Regions from separate parts of the Bradyrhizobium sp. HKCCYLRH2015 genome, predicted to be linked through region 2. Evidence: predicted binding sites of a transcription regulator. Region 2 holds the regulator's gene; each other region holds the start of a gene.

Evidence for each region. Region 2 encodes PhoB, which activates phosphate uptake and scavenging genes when phosphate is short. Its sites were predicted from a motif close to TGTCATNNANCTGTCAT; they were not measured.
Region 1: ACQR1H_RS19300 (DUF2794 domain-containing protein) is a predicted target of PhoB. The motif match lies at 2,262-2,278, and genes of this name have one in related genera.
Region 3: ACQR1H_RS29115 (DUF47 domain-containing protein) is a predicted target of PhoB. The motif match lies at 2,926-2,942, and genes of this name have one in related genera.
Region 4: phnF (phosphonate metabolism transcriptional regulator PhnF) is a predicted target of PhoB. The motif match lies at 3,170-3,186, and genes of this name have one in related genera.

The regions. Positions count from the first base shown of each region.
Region 1 covers NZ_JBNPUO010000007.1:105,690-110,479, reverse strand. The annotation lists gene acnA (aconitate hydratase AcnA) at 1-900, shown strand, start outside; gene ACQR1H_RS19305 (DUF1223 domain-containing protein) at 1,089-1,871, shown strand; gene ACQR1H_RS19300 (DUF2794 domain-containing protein) at 2,290-2,655, shown strand; gene ACQR1H_RS19295 (GNAT family N-acetyltransferase) at 2,697-3,224, opposite strand; gene ACQR1H_RS19290 (Bax inhibitor-1/YccA family protein) at 3,380-4,171, opposite strand; gene ACQR1H_RS19285 (ABC transporter permease) at 4,448-4,790, opposite strand, start outside.
Region 2 covers NZ_JBNPUO010000002.1:529,386-534,175, reverse strand. The annotation lists gene ACQR1H_RS06545 (trypsin-like serine protease) at 17-1,333, opposite strand; gene phoB (phosphate regulon transcriptional regulator PhoB) at 1,481-2,188, opposite strand; gene phoU (phosphate signaling complex protein PhoU) at 2,205-2,921, opposite strand; gene pstB (phosphate ABC transporter ATP-binding protein PstB) at 2,952-3,776, opposite strand; gene pstA (phosphate ABC transporter permease PstA) at 3,773-4,654, opposite strand; gene pstC (phosphate ABC transporter permease subunit PstC) at 4,658-4,790, opposite strand, start outside.
Region 3 covers NZ_JBNPUO010000012.1:204,932-209,721, reverse strand. The annotation lists gene ACQR1H_RS29125 (peptide chain release factor 3) at 1-897, opposite strand, end outside; gene ACQR1H_RS29120 (inorganic phosphate transporter) at 1,218-2,225, opposite strand; gene ACQR1H_RS29115 (DUF47 domain-containing protein) at 2,240-2,884, opposite strand; gene ACQR1H_RS29110 (branched-chain amino acid ABC transporter permease) at 3,028-3,996, opposite strand; gene ACQR1H_RS29105 (branched-chain amino acid ABC transporter permease) at 3,998-4,790, opposite strand, start outside.
Region 4 covers NZ_JBNPUO010000011.1:29,238-34,027, forward strand. The annotation lists gene ACQR1H_RS26840 (ABC transporter permease) at 1-471, shown strand, start outside; gene ACQR1H_RS26845 (ABC transporter ATP-binding protein) at 441-1,529, shown strand; gene ACQR1H_RS26850 (phosphodiesterase) at 1,537-2,376, shown strand; gene phnF (phosphonate metabolism transcriptional regulator PhnF) at 2,407-3,132, opposite strand; gene phnG (phosphonate C-P lyase system protein PhnG) at 3,251-3,706, shown strand; gene phnH (phosphonate C-P lyase system protein PhnH) at 3,706-4,317, shown strand; gene ACQR1H_RS26870 (carbon-phosphorus lyase complex subunit PhnI) at 4,321-4,790, shown strand, end outside.

The DNA.
Region 1 (4,790 bases), on a different contig from region 2:
AAGTTCGTCAAGGCGTCGATCTTCAAGAAGCGCTATGCCGACGTGTTCAAGGGCGACACCAACTGGCGCAAGATCAAGACCGTCGAGAGCGAAACCTATCGCTGGAACATGTCGTCGACCTACGTGCAGAACCCGCCGTATTTCGAAGGCATGAAGAAGGAGCCGGAGCCGATCAAGGACATCGTCGAGGCCCGCGTGCTGGCGCTGTTCGGCGACAAGATCACGACCGATCACATCTCGCCGGCCGGTTCGATCAAGCTGACCTCGCCCGCCGGCAAGTTCCTCAGCGAGCACCAGGTTCGCCCGGCCGACTTCAACCAGTACGGCACCCGCCGCGGCAATCACGAGATCATGATGCGCGGCACCTTCGCCAACATCCGCATCAAGAACTTCATGCTCAAGGGCGCCGACGGCAACATCCCAGAGGGCGGTCTGACCAAGCACTGGCCCGACGGCGAGCAGATGTCGATCTACGACGCCGCGATGAAGTATCAGGAAGAGGGTGTGCCGCTGGTGGTGTTCGCCGGCGCCGAATACGGCAACGGCTCATCGCGCGACTGGGCCGCCAAAGGTACCCGGCTGCTCGGCGTCCGCGCCGTGATCTGCCAGAGCTTCGAGCGCATCCATCGCTCCAACCTGGTCGGTATGGGCGTGCTGCCGCTCACCTTCCAGGAAGGCACGTCCTGGTCCTCGCTCGGCCTCAAGGGCGACGAGAAGGTTACCATCAAGGGCCTGCAGGGCGACCTGAAGCCGCGCCAAACCCTGACCGCCGAGATCGTCTCGGCCGACGGTGCGGCGCAGCAGGTGCCGCTGCTCTGCCGGATCGATACGCTCGACGAGCTCGACTACTACCGCAACGGCGGCATCCTGCACTACGTGCTGCGCAAGCTCGCCGCTTAACCAAAGCGCGATGCGACAGTTTGGCTCACTCTGAAGTGAGTAGCGGGTGATGAAGGAGGCGGCCTATGACAAGGGTCGCCTCCTTTGCATTTTCGGTTTGTTAACTACGAGGACGGCATCGCGGATGCAGTGATGCGCAGGGCGCAGCGGACGGTGGTCCAGACGGGACAGTGGCGATGAGTGGACAGATGTCGTGGTGGTCGCGCGCAGCGCTGAGTGTCTGTGCGGTCATCGCTTTCGTCCGGCCAGCCGCATCCGATCCCCGTGCGGTGATCGAACTCTTCACCTCTCAAGGCTGTTCGTCCTGCCCGCCGGCTGACAAGATCCTCGGCGAGCTCGCCAGAGATCCTTCGGTCATCGCGTTGTCGCTGCCGATCGACTACTGGGACTATCTCGGCTGGAAGGACACGCTGGCCGACTCCCGCTTCACGGCCCGGCAGCGGGCCTATTCTCGTGCGCGCGGGGACCGCGAGGTCTATACGCCGCAGGCGGTGATCAACGGCTCTGTGCATGTGATCGGCAGCGACCGCGAGGCGATCGAAGGCGCGATCGAGGAAACCGTCCAGGGCGGCGCGGTGATGTCGGTGCCGGTGAGGCTGTCGGTCGACGGCCAGGAGCTCGCCGTCTCGGTCGCCGCGGCCAGCGAGCATGCGCCGCGCCGGCACGGCGAGGTCTGGGTCTGCTCGATCTCGCGGGTGGTCCCGATCTCGGTCGGGCGCGGCGAGAACAGCGGCCGCGACCTGACCTATTACAACGTCGTTCGCGGTCTCCAGAAGCTGGGTGACTGGAACGGGTCGCCGGTCAGCTGGAGCGTGCCGCTGGAGAAGATCGCCCGCGAGGGCGTCGATGGCACCGTCGTCTATGTGCAGGACGGCAGTCGCGACCGCCCTGGGCCGATGCTCGGCGCCGCCTTTTCCGAGTTGCCGTTGGGCGGACGGGCTTCAGCAACGGCGCGTGGTCCCGAGCGCTGATCTTCCGTCGTCCCGATCTTCGTTTTCGCTGACCTGCGTGAGGCGCGTCACGTCCGTGCGACGGCGCGCCGCGACATCTTCCGGCAGCTCACGCCAGAAAAGCAAAAGGACCAACTTGCGTTGGCCCTTTGCCTTACTTGTGAATAGACCCGATCCTGACGACCCCGGGGGGCTGGGGGCTGAGGAATCCGGAACCGAAAGGACCGGGCCAACGCACACGAATCTTATGCCGAAGGTCGGGGGCGGTCGGTGGGCGGAAAGACGGCGCGATTATGATTCCGCTAACGATCCCGTGACGCTTGCGTGTTCGCGGAACTGATGACCTCGCAGGCTCGGTCGAACTTCAACAACGAAAACGGCCCCTTGCGGCTTCTGCCGGATGGCGCGATCATGTCACACAGATGACAGGAGGACGCCAATGAACCTCACGCCGGAGGACGCCGACCCCAGCGAGAACCGCGCGGCGGCGCGCAGTGCGGCCGCAGCGCCGAACCGGGTGACGTTCGACCGCCTGGAGCTGAACCGCATCCTGAACCTCTACGGTCGCATGGTCGCCGACGGTGAGTGGCGCGACTATTCGATCGACTTTCTGCGCGACCGGGCCGTCTTCTCCGTGTTTCGCCGGGCGTCCGAGGTGCCGATCTACCGCATCGAGAAGGATCCGCGTCTCGCACGCAAGCAGGGCATGTACAGCGTGATCTCGGCCACCGGGCTGATCCTGCGCCGCGGCCACGAGCTTGAGCGCGTGTTGCTGGCGATCGCGCCGAAGCCGGCGCTGGTCTGATCCGACCCGCCGGGTGATCACGACATTTCGACCGGCGTCGCTTACGCCGGGACGTCGCTGCTCCCGGCCCCGAGCGGGCGCTGCATCATCACAGTATCGAGCCAGCGGCCGAATTTCAGGCCGACGCTCGGGTGGGTGCCGATCATCTGGAAGCCGCAGGCGGTATGCAGCCCGACCGAGCCGGCATTGGCGGAGTCGCCGATGACGGCGATCATCTGGCGAAAGCCTCCCTCCTCACAGGCGTCGATCAGCCGCCGCATTAGTCGCATCCCGATGCCGCGACGCTGGCTGGCGGGAGCGAGATAGACCGAGTTCTCCACCGTGAAGCGATAGGCAGGGCGGGGCCGGTAGGGCCCGGCATAGGCATAGCCCACCACCTCTCCGTCCAGCAGGGCGGCGAAATAGGGGAAGCCGCCGTCGCGGAGCGCCCGGAAGCGGCGCGTCATCTCCGCCAGATCCGGAGGGTCGAGCTCGAAGGTGGCCGTGCCCTCGCGGACGGCCTGGCCGTAGATGGCGGTGATGGCCGGGAGGTCGGCCTCCTGGGTGGGCCGGATTTCAATGTTCGACATGGGGTGCAAGCATACCCATGCGGACGCGGCGATCAATCCGGCCTCGCGGCATGGCTGTCGCTGCCGCTTTGCGCCGGTCGCAATCGGGTTTGTGCAAACGAAAAGCCCCGGCGGTGAGGCCGGGGCTTCGAAGGTCGCTCGTTCGAGCGGTTGGATCAGTCGCGCTGTCCGAGCAGCTGCAGCAGCAGCGTGAACAGGTTGATGAAGTTCAGGTACAGTGACAGCGCGCCGGTGATCGCTGCGCGCTCGGCGATGTCGCCGCCCGCGGAGGCGTAGCCGTAGATGTACTCGTTCTTCAGGCGCTGCGTATCCCAGGCGGTCAGGCCGGCGAACACGAACACGCCGATCACCGAGACGATGAACTGCAGCATCGAGCTCGCCAGGAACAGGTTCACCAGGCTCGCCAGCACGATGCCGATCAGGCCCATGAACAGGAACGAGCCCATGCCCGTCATGTCACGCTTGGTCGTGTAGCCGTACAGGCTGAGCGCGCCGAACGTCGCCGCGGTGATGAAGAACACCCGCACGATCGAGGTGTGGGTGTACACCAGAAAGATCGACGACAGCGAGATGCCCATCAAGGCCGAAAACACCCAGAACAGGAGTTGCGCGGTCGACGGCGCGAGGCGGTTGATGCCGGCCGAGATCGCGAACACCATGACCAGAGGGGCAAGGATGAACAGCCACTTCAGCGGGCTCACGAACATCGCGTAGCCGAACTGCGTCAGATAGGCGTTGCCGAACTTGAACACGCCGGCCGCCGGATCGCCGGTCACCGACGCCATGTAGACGCCGAGCGCCGCGAGGCCGGTGATGGCCAGGCCGATGCTCATGTAATTGTAGATGCGCAGCATGTAGGCGCGCAGACCGGCGTCGACGGTCGCGGCATCGGCGCGCCCGGCCACCCGGCCAAAGGGTGAAGCATAGTTGCGGTTGAGGTCCGACATGGTCGAATTCCCGTTGGTTGCCCGGCAGCCCGATCCTGGCAGGACCTTCAGCCGGTTCTCGAAAAACCCTATCTCATACCCGCTGCCATCGATATTAAATTTGCGTCATCGGCAAATTCGCCATCTTTGGCAGGTCTCTGAGCCCATTCCCTAGATGGGAAACTAGCATATCCGCCGCAAGCTTCCACGCGCGGCTGAATGTCGCTCCGAACGCGTCTCAGCCGTATAAATCGCGTTAACCGTGCGGCATGAGCGCGCAAGCGCTCGATCAAGCCGCTAGAGATTCCGAAGAACCGTCGCCGGCTTCTGGTTCAGCGCGAGCAGGGTGCCGGCCAGTCCGAGGCCGACGGTCACGATCAGCGCCGCCAAGACGACCAGCGCGGCGCTGCCCGCCTGCCAGGCGAAGCTCAAGGTCATCAGCCGGGTCACGATCAGCCAAGCGGAGACCGAGCCGGCGATGACGCCGAACGCGGCGGTGGCAAACCCGATCATCAGATATTCGAGCGCGTAGGCGCCGAGCAGCCGCAGCCGCGTCGCGCCCAGGGTCTTCAGGATGACCGCGTCGTAGACCCGGTGGCGGTGGCCGGCGGCCAGCGCGCCGCCGAGCACCAGGATGGCC
Region 2 (4,790 bases):
CTCGTCCCCTCCCCCTTCACCGCGCCGAGGCACTCTGCGCCGCAATCTCGCGCCGCACGACCGCCTCGAACTGGCTGGCGGGCGCGGCGAACATCAGCCGGGTCTCCTCGTGGAACGCCGAGAAGATGCCGACAACGGTCGGCTGCCCGCCGACCTCGGCCAGGATCGGCGAGCCCGAATAGCCGAAATTGGCGAGGCAATGCACCGTCAGCAGCCGGGCATCGCTGGTCATGCCGGCGCTGCAATTGCGCTGGCCGGTCGGCGAATAGCGCCGCTCCTGGCCGTAGCCGATCTCGGAAATGGCGCCAGCCTTGGTCGCAGCCTGCAGTTCCTCGCGCGTCAGCGCCTTGACCGCGACCGGCTTCGACGGCAGCGCATCCTTCAGCACGATCAGCGCCCAATCGGCGGGCGAGCGGTCGAGCGACCATCTGTCGTGCCGGGTCGGGACGAAGTCCGGCGCCACGATCAGCTTGTCGGCGACCGACGATGCCGCCGGCGTGCCCCTGTTCATGCCGGCCAGGAAGCGGACATTGCCGGGGCTGACCTGCGCGACGCCGTTGAACACGCAATGCGCGGCGGTGAGCACGACGCGCGGCGCGACCAGAGTGCCGGTGCACCAGCCGCCGGTCGAGTATTGCGCGACGGTGACGACGCCGATCGACGACGCCGGCCACGAGGTGGGATCGACGACCTCGCCGATGTGGCGGTCGAGCCCGAGCAGTTGCTCCGGACGCGGAGCGGCGACGCCCGCCTCCGCCGATTCCGGCTTCGGCCGCCAGGCCGCAATGGCGCTCTGGGCCTGGACGCGCTGCGGCTCGGTCAGCTTGACCCGCTGCACGTCGCGGCCGGCCGATCGCACGCCGCTGCGACCCGCCATCACCAGCCAGGCGTAGCCCTGCACGACGTCCTGCTTCACGCCGCGACCGTCCAGCAGCATCAGGCCCAGCATGTATTGCGACTGGGCGAAGCCCTGCGCTGCCGCGCGGCTGAACCAGCGGCCGGCTTCGCCATAATTGCTCGCGACACCTTCGCCGTTGACATAGGCGATGCCGAGATAATGCTGGGCGACGGCGAGGCCCTGATCGGCGGCCTTGCGATACCACGCCAGCGCCTCGGCGGGGTTGCGCGGTTGGCCCCAGCCGAAGGCCTCCATGAAGCCGACGTCGAACTGCGCCCGCGCATCGCCCTTGGCGGCCAGCGGCAGCAGGCGGCGCATCGCCGCGGCGTGCTGTCCGTTTCCCGCCGCGGCGACCGCGTCTTCGAGCTCGGCGGCCGCGGCGCCCGCCGCGCTGCCGAGCAGGACGGCTAGAGATATGATGATGGTCTTGATCAAGGGCGTCCGCTGGGACCGAAACATCGTGACGGGCCACGAAGCAGACACGATCAAGACGGCGGCGGCGTGGCGGAAAGCGGACCACGATCTTCTCAATCGGGCTCCTTCGCGCCTCACACCTGCTTCGTCCTCACGCCCGATCGCCCCTTACACCTGCTCGCTCTTGGCGAAGCGATCATCGAGCGCATAGCCGGCGCCGCGCACGGTGCGGATCGGGTCCTGCTCGCGGCCCGGATTGAGCAGCTTGCGCAGGCGGCCGATATGGACGTCGACCGTGCGCTCGTCGATATAGATGTCGCGGCCCCAGACGCTGTCGAGCAGCTGCTCACGGCTGAACACGCGGCCGGGATGCTCCAGGAAAAACTCGAGCAGGCGGTATTCGGTCGGGCCGAGATCGATCGGCCGTCCCGAGCGCGCCACGCGGCGCTTCTCGCGGTCGAGCTCGATGTCGCCATAGGACAGCACGGTCGCCAGCCGCTCCGGGCTCGCCCGCCGCAGCAGGCCCTTCACGCGCGCCAGCAGCTCCGGCACCGAGAACGGCTTGACGATGTAGTCGTCGGCGCCGGTCGCGAGGCCGCGCACGCGCTCGCTCTCCTCGCCGCGCGCGGTGAGCATGATGATCGGCAATTGCCGGGTCTCGGACCGCGCCCGCAGGCGGCGGCACAGCTCGATGCCGGACAGGCCCGGCAGCATCCAGTCGAGCACGACGAGATCGGGAACGCGCTCCTTCAGCCGTGTGTCGGCCTCGTCTCCGCGCGCCACCGTCTCGACCTCGTAGCCTTCGGCCTCGAGGTTGTAGCGCAGGAGCGTCGTCAGCGCCTCCTCGTCCTCCACCACCAGAATTCGGGCGCCCATGTCAGAACCGTCTCTCTCAGTTGCCGGGGATCGTCGTCGCGAAGCTCGTCATGTCGCCCTTCGGGCGCTTGTCCATGATCTGCTGGCCTTCGATCATATAGAAGACGGTCTCCGCGATGTTGGTCGCGTGATCGCCGATGCGCTCGATGTTCTTGGCGCAGAACATCAGATGGATGCAGAACGAGATGTTGCGCGGATCCTCCATCATGTAGGTCAGGAGTTCGCGGAACAGCGAGGTGCAGATGGCGTCGACCTCCTCGTCGCCCTTCCACACCGTCATCGCCGCCGGCAAATCGTGCGCGGCATAGGCGTCCAGCACCGTCTTGACCTGCGACTGCACCAGGTCGGTCATGTGCTCGAGCCCGCGGATCAGCTTGAGCGGATGGAAGTCGCTCTCCAGCGCCGCGACGCGCTTGCCGATGTTCTTGGCGAGATCGCCGATGCGCTCCAGATCGGTGGCGACCCGCATCGCACCGACGATCTCGCGCAGGTCGACCGCCATCGGCTGTCGCCGGGCGATGGTAAGAACGGCGCGCTCCTCGATGATGCGCTGCAGCTTGTCGACCTCGGCGTCGGTGGCGACCACCTTCTGGCCGAGTGCGATGTCGCGCCGCACCAGCGCACCGACGGAATCGACGATCAGACGCTCGGCGAGGCCGCCCATTTCCGACACCAGCCGGGTGAGATCCTGCAGATCGCTGTCGAACGCCTTGGCGGTATGTTCACTGGCCATGATGATCTCCTGAAGTCAATGTCGTCGGCGTCAGCCGAACCGGCCGGTGATGTAATCCTGGGTCCGCCGATCGCTCGGCGAGGTGAAGATCTTGCTGGTGTCGTCGAACTCGATCAGCTCGCCGAGATACATGAAGGCGGTCTTGTCGGAGACGCGCGCCGCCTGCTGCATGTTATGCGTCACGATGGCGATCGTATAGTTTTCGGCGAGCTCCTGGATCAGCTCCTCGACCTTGGCGGTCGAGATCGGATCGAGCGCCGAGCACGGCTCGTCGAACAGGATCACCTCCGGCCGGACCGCCACGGTGCGCGCAATGCACAGCCGCTGCTGCTGGCCGCCTGACAGCGACAGGCCCGAAGCGTTGAGCTTGTCCTTGACCTCGTTCCACAACGCGCCGCCGCGCAGTGCCTTCTCGACCCGGTCGTCCATCTCCGACTTGGAGATCTTCTCATACAGCCGGATGCCGAAGGCGATGTTCTCGTAGATCGTCATCGGGAACGGCGTCGGCTTCTGGAACACCATGCCGACCCGGGCCCGCAGCAGGTTGAGGTCGAGCTTGGGATCGAGGATGTTGGTGTTGTCCAGCATGAGCTGGCCAACGGCGCGCTGGCCCGGGTAGAGATCGTACATCCGGTTGAAGATGCGCAGCAGGGTCGACTTGCCGCAGCCGGACGGGCCGATGAACGCGGTGACGCGGTTGGTCCCCAGCGACAGGTTGATGTTCTTCAGCGCGTGGTGATCGCCGTAATAGAAGTTCAGGTTGCGCGCGGTCACCTTGGCGGGGGCTTCCGGCAAAACCTTGCCGTTCAGCGCGGCGGGATTGGGCTGGCTGACGGATACGGACAGGTCGGTCATTTTGCGTTCCTCTCGGCGCCGAGAATGCGTGCACTGACATTCAGGGCGAGCACGGCCAGAGTGATCAGAAGGGCTCCGCTCCAGGCCAGCTGCTTCCAATAGGCATAGGGGCTCTGGACGAAGTTGTTGATGGTGACGGGCAGGTTGGCCATCGTCTTGGAGAGGCTGAGGCTCCAGAACTGGTTCGACAGCGCAGTGAACAGCAAGGGCGCGGTCTCGCCGGCGACGCGGGCGGTGGCCAGCAGCACGCCGGTGATCAGGCCCGAGCGCGCCGCGCGATAGGCGATGCGCCGGATCACCAGCGATCGCGGCAGGCCGAGCGCCGAGGCCGCCTCACGCAGCGGGTTGGGCACCAGCAGCAGCATGTCCTCGGTGGTGCGCAGCACCACGGGGATGACAATGACCGCCAGCGCCAGCGAGCCTGCGAGCGCCGAGAAGCCGCCCATCGGCACCACGACAGCGCCATAGATGAACAGGCCGATGATGATCGAGGGCGCCGACAGCAGGATGTCGTTGATGAAGCGGATCACCGAGGTCAGGCGGTCGTTGCGGCCGTACTCCGCCAGATAGGTGCCGGCGAACAGGCCGAGCGGCGCGCCGATGCCGACGCCGATGACCGTCATGATCAGAGAGCCGACGATGGCATTGCGCAGGCCGCCTTCGCTCGAGCCCGGCGGCGGGGTGTCGGCGGAAAACACTTGCAGGCTGAGGCCGGCGAGGCCGTTATAGAACAGCGTGAACAGGATCAGCGCCAGCCAGGTGACGCCGAACAGCGCGGCGGCGACGCAGAGGCCGCGGATCACGATGTCCCTGCGGCGTCGGCGCGCATAGATCGGATTGACCGGCGTATCGGCGGTGAGCGAATCTGCGCTGGACATGGCTTATTTTCCCGCCTTTGCTTGGAGCCGCATGAGCATCAGGCGCGCGCTCGCCAGCACGAAGAAGGTGAGCACGAAGAGCAGCAGGCCGAGTAGGATCAGGCTCGACTGGTGCAGGCCGTCGCTCTCCTGGAAC
Region 3 (4,790 bases), on a different contig from region 2:
CTCGGCGGCGTCGACCTTGCGCAGGTTGGACTCCTGCGCGCGCGGCGACGGCGCGTAGCGGCCGAGACCTTCCAGGAGATCGCCGACGCCGAAATTGCGCAGCGCGCTGCCGAAATAGACCGGCGTCAGATGGCCCTCGCGGAACGCCTCCAGGTCGAACGGCTTGCAGGCTTCCTTGACCAGCTCAAGCTCGTCGGTGATCTGGCCCATGTCGAGATTGGCGTTGAGCTTGCCGAGCTCGGAGATCGCGATCTGCTGCGCCGCGCCGGTCTTGGCGCCACCGCCTTCGAGCAGGCGCACGCCGCCGTCTCTGACGTCATAGGTGCCGATGAAGTCGCGGCCGCGGCCGACCGGCCAGGTCATCGGTGTGGTGTCGAGCGCCAGCGTCTTCTCGATCTCGTCCAGCAGGTCGAAGGTGTCGCGGCTCTCGCGGTCCATCTTGTTGATGAAGGTGATGATCGGGATGTCGCGCAGGCGGCAGACCTCGAACAGCTTGCGCGTGCGCGCCTCGATGCCCTTGGCGGCGTCGATCACCATGACGGCGGAGTCGACTGCGGTCAGCGTGCGATACGTGTCCTCGCTGAAGTCCTCATGGCCCGGCGTGTCCAGCAGGTTGAAGACGAGGCCCTCGAACTCGAAGGTCATCACCGACGTGACGACCGAGATGCCACGCTCGCGCTCGATCTTCATCCAGTCCGAGCGGGTGTTGCGGCGCTCGCCCTTGGCCTTGACCTGGCCGGCGAGGTTGATGGCGCCGCCGAACAGCAAGAGCTTCTCGGTCAGCGTGGTCTTGCCGGCGTCCGGATGCGAGATGATGGCGAAGGTGCGCCGGCGCGCGACCTCATCGGAGAGCGCGGAGCGGGACGGCTGTTCAGTGGTGACGGCGGAATCGGACATGAGGCGGCGGACGTCGTTTTGAGGCCAGAGAGAGCGCTATGTGATGAAAAGGCGCGGGATCACGGCCGCCGCGCGCCCTCCATATAGGCGTTTTGCACCGCAACTCCAACCGGGGAGTTAACCGGCCTGACCGTGGCCCGCCCACGGCCGTCCTTCAAGACGCGCGCCAAGCGGCGCGCTCCTCAGGACGAGGTCTGAATCTGTAGCGGAGTCCGTTTTGCGGACCAGATCCAGCCTCAAACCCTCATGGTGAGGAGCGCCGCGCTTGCGGCGCGTCTCGAACCATGAGGCCCCAACGTTTCAGGACGGTCCCGCCGTCTTTAGTGCCTGAGCACCGACACCAGCCAGAAGCTCAGTGCCGCTACGATGGCCGAGGCCGGAATCGTGAAGATCCAGGCATAGACGATCGATCCGGCGACGTTCCAGCGCACCGCCGAGGCGCGGCGGGCCGCGCCGACGCCGACGATGGCGCCGGTGATGGTGTGGGTGGTCGAGACCGGCACGCCCAGGAAGGTCGCCAGGAACAGCGTGATGGCGCCGCCGGTCTCGGCGCAGAAGCCCTGCATCGGGTTCAGCTTGGTGATGCGCAGACCCATGGTGCGGACGATGCGCCAGCCGCCCATCAGGGTACCCAGCGCCATCGCGGCCTGGCACGACAGCACCACCCAGAACGGCACCGTGAACTGCTCGCCGAGATGGCCCTGCGAGTACAACAGCACCGCGATGATGCCCATCGTCTTCTGCGCGTCGTTGCCGCCGTGGCCGAGCGAATACAGCGAGGCCGAAGCGAATTGCAGGATGCGGAAGGCCCGGTCCACGGCAAACGGCGTCGAGCGCACCGAGGCCCAGGACACGATCGCAACCAGGATCATCGCCAGCACCAGCCCGACCAGCGGCGACAGCACGATCGCGAGCACGGTCTTGGACAGGCCGCTCCACACGGTGGCCGAGATGCCGGCCTTGGCGACCCCTGCCCCGACCAGGCCGCCGATCAGCGCGTGCGAGCTCGACGACGGAATGCCGGCCGCCCAGGTGACCAGGTTCCAGACGATCGCGCCGACCAGGGCCGCGAAGATCACGTGGGCGTCGACGATCGCGGGATCGATGATCCCGGTGCCGATGGTCTGCGCGACATGCAGTCCGAACACGCTGAACGCCACGAAATTGAAGAACGCGGCCCAGAACACCGCATATTGCGGCCGGAGCACGCGGGTCGAGACGATGGTCGCGATCGAGTTGGCGGCGTCGTGCAGGCCGTTCAGGAAATCGAAGGCGAGTGCGACGGCGATGAGGCCAACCAGGATCGGAAGGCCGAGTTGAGCGTCCACGGCGCGGCCCTACCCTAGACCTGTTCGATCATGATCGAATTGATCTCGTTGGCGACGTCGTCGAAGCGGTCGGCGACCTTCTCCAGATGGTCGTAGATCTCGGCGCCGACGATGAAGTCCATCGTGTTGGCGTTGCGGTGCTTGAGGAACAGCTCCTTCAGCCCGATGTCGTGGAGGTCGTCGACCCGGCCCTCGAGCTTGGTCATCTCCTCGGTGATTGCGGTGATCATCGGCACGTTCTGGCCGATCGCCTGCAGCAGCGGCAGCGCCTTCCCGATCAGATTGGCGCAATCGACCAGCAAGGTGCCCATCTCGCGCATGGTCGGCTCGAACTCCTTGACCTCGAACAGCACCACGGCCTTGGCGGTCTGCTGCATCTGGTCGATGGCGTCGTCCATCGAGGTGATCAGGTTCTTGATGTCGCCGCGGTCGAACGGGGTGATGAAGGTGCGGCGGACCGCGGTCAGCACCTCCCGCGTGATGTTGTCGGCCTCGTTCTCGAGCTGGCTGACGCGCTGGCAGTGCCTGAGGATGTCGTCGCCGCCCTTAAGCATGTCCTGCAGCGCATGCGCGCCTTGGATCACCACCTTGTTGTGGCGGGCGAACAAATCGAAAAACCGCTCCTCCCGCGGGAGAACGGCGCGAAACCAGTGCAGCATGGGACGAGATCCATCCATTCCGAAACGGGCCAGGGCCGACCCGTCACAGAACTGTCATACTCCGGATCGCGCACCAGCAGAAGCGGTGGCCGGTTCATCCACCGCTTTCTGCCCTTTCGACGATCTCTTTACAGATCAATAGCTTAGAGGGATCGCTTGAACAGATGGGCGATTTCTCCGACCACGCCGCGGCGGAAGGTGAGCACGCAGGCGACGAAGATGCCGCCCTGGATCACCGTCACCCACTGGCCGAAGCCGGACAGATATTGCTGCATGCCGACGATCACGAAGGCGCCGACGACGGGGCCGAACACGGTGCCGAGCCCGCCGACCAGGGTCATGAGCACGATCTGGCCGGACATCCCGACCTCGACGTCGGTCAGCGAGGCATTCTGGGCGACGAACACCTTCAGCGCACCGGCGAGGCCAGCCAGCGTCCCCGACAGGATGAAGGCGAGCAGCTTATACTGGTCGGTCTTGTAGCCCAGCGAGATCGCCCGCTGCTCGTTCTCGCGGATCGACTTCAGCACCTCGCCGAACGGCGAGTTGATGGTGCGGAAGATCAGCAGGAAGCCGGCGAGGAAGCCGGCCAGCACGACGTAATACAGCACCGTCGGCTTGGACAGGTCGAGGATGCCGAACATCCGCCCCTGCGGAATGCCCTGGATACCGTCCTCGCCATGGGTGAACGGCGCCTGCAGATAGATGAAGTACAAGAGCTGCGACAGCGCCAGGGTGATCATCGCGAAATAGATGCCCTGCCGGCGGATCGAGATGTAGCCGGTGATCACCGACAGGACGAACGATCCGGCAACGCCCGTGACGATGCCGAGCTCGGGCGGCAGCCCCCACACTTTCAACGCGTGGGCGCTGCAATAGCCGGCCGTTCCCAGGAACATCGCGTGGCCGAACGACAACAGGCCGCCATAGCCGATCAGGAGGTTGAAGGCGCAGGCGAGCAGCGCGAAGCACAGCGCCTGCATGACGAAGAACGGGTACAGCCCGGTCCACGGCACGATCGCCAGCAGCGCTGCCATGATGACGAACACGATCATCTCGTCGCGCATCGCGCGCGGGGTGATCGGCAGGGTCGCGTCGGTGATGGATGTCATGTCAGGCCGCCCGTCCGGTCAGACCCGTCGGCTTCACCAGCAGCACCAGGACCATCAGAACGAAGACCACGGTGTTGGAAGCCTCGGGGTAGAAATACTTTGTCAGTCCCTCGATCACGCCGAGCAGGAAGCCGGTGATGATCGAGCCCATGATCGAACCCATGCCGCCGATCACAACCACCGCGAACACCACGATGATGATGTGCTCGCCCATCAGCGGCCGCACCTGGTTGATCGGCGCCGACAGCACGCCGGCCAGCGCCGCAAGCCCGACGCCAAGGCCGTAGGTCAGCGTGATCATGCGCGGGACGTTGATGCCGAAGGCCCGCACCAAGGTCGGGTTCTCGGTGGCTGCGCGCAGGTAGGCGCCGAGCCGGGTGCGCTCGATCAGGAACCAGGTCGCCAGGCAGACGACCAGGGAGAAGATGACGACCCAGCCGCGATAGACCGGCAGATACATGAAGCCGAGGTTCATGCCGCCACGGAGCTGATCCGGGATCGCGTAAGGCAGGCCGGACGAGCCAAAGAAGTTCTGGAACACGCCCTGGATGATCAGCGCCAATCCGAACGTCAGCAGCAGTCCGTAGAGATGGTCGAGCCCGGCAATCCATTGCAGCATGGTGCGCTCGAGGATCATGCCGAAGGCGCCGACGATGATCGGCGCCAGCAGCAGCGCCCACCAATAATTGATGCCGCCGAGGTTGAGCAGAAAATAGGCGCAGAACGCGCCCATCATGTAGAGCGCGCCATGGGCGAAGTTGATGATGTTGAGCATGCCGAAGATGACGGCAAGC
Region 4 (4,790 bases), on a different contig from region 2:
GCGATTCCCGGGCTCGCCATCGCGCTGGCGCTGTTGCTCACCTATGGCGGGGCCGGAAGCTTCCGTCGCTCATGGCTGTTCATCCTCGTCGGCCACGTGATCTTCACGATGCCGTTCATGGTGCGGTCCGTCATGGCGGTGTTCTCGACGATCGACGTGACATCGCTCGACGAGGGCGCCGCATCGGTCGGCGCCGCGCCATGGCGCCGCTTCATCGACGTCATCGTTCCCAACGCCGCGCCCGGCATCCTGGCGGGCAGCCTCATGGTGGTGACACTATCTCTTGGAGAGTTCAACCTGACCTGGATGTTGCATACGCCGTTGACCAAGACACTGCCGGTCGGTCTCGCCGACAGCTACGCATCGATGCGGCTCGAGGTCGCATCCGCCTACACGCTGATCTTCTTCGTCATGATCATCCCGCTGCTGGTGGCCATGCAATGGGTCGGCGAGAGAGGAAGCCTGCGGTGAGCACGATTACCCGGCATGGAGCCGCCCTCAAGGTGGAGAATTGCGGCAAGACCTTTGCCGACGGGACGTGCGCGCTCGCGCGCGCCACGCTCGACATCGCGCAGAGCGAGACGCTGGTGCTGCTGGGGCCGTCCGGTTGCGGCAAGACCACGCTGCTGCGGATCGTGGCCGGGCTCGAAACGCCCGATGCGGGCGGGCGCGTGCTGTTCGACGGCAGGGATCTGACGCGACAGCCGATCGAGAAGCGCAATGTCGGCATGGTGTTCCAGTCCTACGCGCTGTTCCCCAACATGACGGTCGCGAACAATATCGGCTACGGGCTCAAGATCCGCGGCGTGGCCAAGCCGGAGCGCGCCGCGCGCGTCGCCGAGCTGGTCGCGCTGACCAATCTGGGCGGTCTTGAAGACCGGCGCATCGATCAGCTCTCGGGCGGTCAGCGTCAGCGCGTCGCGCTGGCGCGCGCGGTCGCCATCCGCCCGAGCGTGCTGCTGCTCGACGAGCCGCTCACCGCACTCGATGCCGCCTTGCGGGAGCGCCTGCGCGGCGAGCTCAACGGCCTGTTGCGCACGCTCGGCATCACGGCGATCTACGTCACGCATGATCAGGCTGAAGCCATGGAGCTCGGCGACCGCATCGTCGTGATGCGCAAGGGCGCGATCGCCCAGATCGGGACGCCGCAAGAGGTCTATTTTGCGCCGGCCGATCGTTTCGTCGCGGAGTTCGTCGGCGCGGCCAACATCATCGAGGCGCCGCTCGACGGCGGCCAGCTCGTTCTGCCGGGAGGCCGGCAGCCGATCGCCGATCCCGGTCCACGCAACCTGGCGGTGGCGATGGTTCGGCCGGAAACGATCGCGATCGTCGACGCCGCGGCATCGAGTCTGACCGGCGTCGTCGACAGCGTCCGCTTTGCCGGCGACCGGCAGCGGATCGTTGTCCGCGATGCCGCCTCGATCGCACTGACCGTAGACGCGCCGAATACGATCAGGGTCGCTGCGGGCGAGCGGATCGGCCTGCGGATTGCGCCCGAGTCCATTCGTCTGCTGCCGGAGAAGGGTTGATCAGCCGATGACCAAGAGCCCCGTCACCATTGCCCAGATCTCCGACCTGCACATCAAGGCGCCCGGCCGGCTCGCCTACCGCCGCGTCGATACGGCGCGTGCGCTGGCCCGTTGCATCATGGAGCTCAACCGGTTCGCGCCGAAGCTCGATCTGGTGGTGATCTCGGGCGATCTCGCCGATACGCCGTCGCCGGCCGAGTACGATCATCTGAAAGATCTTCTTGCCGGCCTCGAGATTCCATTCGCCGCCGTACCAGGCAATCACGATTCCCGCGAACTGATGCGCGCGGCGTTTCCCGGCGCTGCTCATGAGCAGTCGGCGCCACTGAACCAGCATGTGGAACTGGCCGGTCTCGATCTGCTTCTGCTCGATTCCAGCGTGCCCGGCCATCCGCATGGCGAATTGGACGAGGCGAGTCTACAATGGCTCGATGCCAGGCTGTCCACCTCCAGCGAAAGGCCGGCCCTGCTGTTCCTGCACCACCCGCCATTCGCCACCGGCATCTGGCACATGGACCGGCAGAACCTGCGCAATGCCGACGATCTTGCGGCCGTCCTCACGCGCCATCCGCGGGTGCAACTGATCGGATGCGGTCACGTTCATCGCGCGACGCTGACCCGGTTTGCGGGCATTCCCTGCACGATCTGTCCAGCGCCGAACCATGCCGTCGCGCTCGATCTGGCCGAGCTGCGCCCGCCATCCTTCCGGGTCGAGCCGCCGGCCTTTCACCTTCATGCCTGGTTTCCAGGACCGGGCTTCGGAACGGTCGTCACCCATCAGGTGCCGATCGGCGATTTCGACGGGCCGCATCCGTTCTTCAATCAGGACGGCTCGCTCATCGACTGAGCGCGCACGGGGGAGTAGCGGACGTCTGGTCTAGCTCTCCACCTCGAACGTCACGCGCTCCGCGGCGAAACGCGAGCGCTTGCTGACGAGCGGCGTCCCGTCGGCATCGACATCGGTGCTGTCGACCACCAGCACCGGACGGCCAAGCGCGAGGTCGAGCCGCGCGGCGTCGCTCGCGTCGGCGATCGCCGCCGTGATTCTGGTCGCGCCGCGGCGATAGTCGCGAATGCCGTAATGGGCGAGCAAGGCGGTCATCGAGCGCACCGACGCGAAGATGTGGCCGGCCTCGGGGAAACGCTCGGCCGACAGCCAGGATGTGCTGACGCAGATCGGCGTCTTGTCGGCGAGACGCAGCGCCTCGATCCGCACCAATGGTGCGCCCGTCTTCAATCGCAGCTCGCGCGCGAGCTCGCGCGTCGCGGGCTCTTCGGACGCTGCGATCAGCTGTCCACGCGGCTCGCGCCCGCCGGCCCCCACGATCTCGGAGAACCTGGTGCGCGATCTCAGAGGATATGACAGACGAGGCGCTTCGACATAGGTGCCGCTGCCGCGCTCGGCGCGCACGAGGCCGCGCTCCGCCAAGGTCGCGAGCGCGCGACGCACCGTATGACGGTTGACGCGATAGGTTTCGGCGATTTCGGTCTCGCCGGGCAGGCGCGTTCCGGCCGCGAAGCGGCCGTCGGCGATGTCGCGCTCGATGCCGTCGGCCACCCGCCGCCACAGCGCCACGCCCGAGTCGGCGCCTTGCATGCTCATCCACGGCTCTCCGCTGTCCGGCCTGAAATCACGCCCATGTCATCAAACAGTCATGGCGCTTCGCTACGAAGTTGTCTATTAACATAGACAACTTCGAGACGGCAAGATCGGGATGACGATGGACGGCGAGACCACGATGCAGGACCGGCGCAGGGCGGCGATGCGGGTATTGGCGCATGCCTCGCATGCGGACATCCGCGCCAGGCTGAATGACCTCGCGGTGCCTGAGTATCGCGATCTTCGTCCGGCGGAGAATGGCCTGGTGATGCTGCGGGGACGGATCGGCGGCGACGGTGCGCCGTTCAATGTCGGCGAGGCGACGGTGTCGCGCGCCGCGGTGCGGCTCGAGAGCGGCGAGGTCGGGTTCGGCTATGTGCTGGGACGCGACGCCGGCAAGGCGCGCCTGATCGCGCTGTGTGACGCGATGATCCAGTCATCAAGCCATGTGCGATCGATCGAGACGCAGGTGGTCGCACCGCTGCAGGCGCAGATGCGCGCATCGCGGGCCCACCGCGCGGAGCAGGCTGCGGCCACGCGTGTCGATTTCTATACGATGGTGCGAGGAGAAGGCTGATGGGTGCCGCCGCTTCCGATCTGCAGCCCGGCTTCGCCGACAATGTGCTGTCCGCGCAATCCACCTTCCGGATCGTCATGGAGGCCATGGCGCGTCCGGGAAGTCTGCGACAGGTCGAGGGCAATGTCGGCCGGCCGTCGTCGTTGATGCCTGGTGCCGCCGCGATCGCGTTGACCCTGTTCGATCACGATACGCCGATCTGGCTTGATGCGCCGCTCGCCGGCACGTCCGAGGTCGGCGCCTGGCTCAAGTTTCATACGGGGGCGCCGATCGTCGCCGACGCGGCGCTCGCCTGCTTTGCGGTCGCGGCGGACCCGGAAATGCTTCCCGATCTGACTTCATTCGCGCTCGGCAGTGCCGAATATCCCGATCGCTCGACGACGCTGGTCCTGCAGGTGCCGAGCTTGTCCAGAGGTCCGGCGTTCGAGCTGCGTGGTCCGGGCATCGACGGGACGACATCGTTCCGTGCGACGGTCGCGCCGACTGACCTGTTCGAGCGGCTGTCGATCAATGAGAGGCTGTTTCCGCGTGGTGTCGACGTCGTGCTGGTCGATGGCTCGTCCATCGTCGCCATCCCGCGAACGACCCGGCTCGTTTCCGCAGGAGAGTGAGGCATGTATGTTGCCGTCAAGGGTGGCGAGCGCGCCATCGAGAACGCGCACCGGCTGCTGGCGCATGAGCGCCGGGGTGATCGCGATGTGCCGGAGCTGTCGCTGGCGCAGGTCTCCGAGCAGTTGGGGCTCGCCGTCGATCGCGTGATGAGCGAAGGCTCGCTGTACGATCGCGAGCTCGCGGCGCTGGCGATCAAGCAGGCGCGCGGTGATCTGATCGAGGCGATCTTTCTGGTGCGCGCCTTTCGCGCAACGCTGCCGCGCTTCGGCGCAAGCGAGCCGGTCGATACCGGCGCAATGCGGGTGCAGCGGCGTGTCTCGTCGACCTTCAAGGACATTCCCGGCGGCCAGGTGCTCGGGCCGACCTTCGACTATACGCATCGGCTGCTCGATCCGCAGTTGGCGGCCGGCGTCGAGCCGGAGTTGCCGGCCCGTGCCGAGGCGCCGAATGCGCCGACGCCGCGTGTCACCGA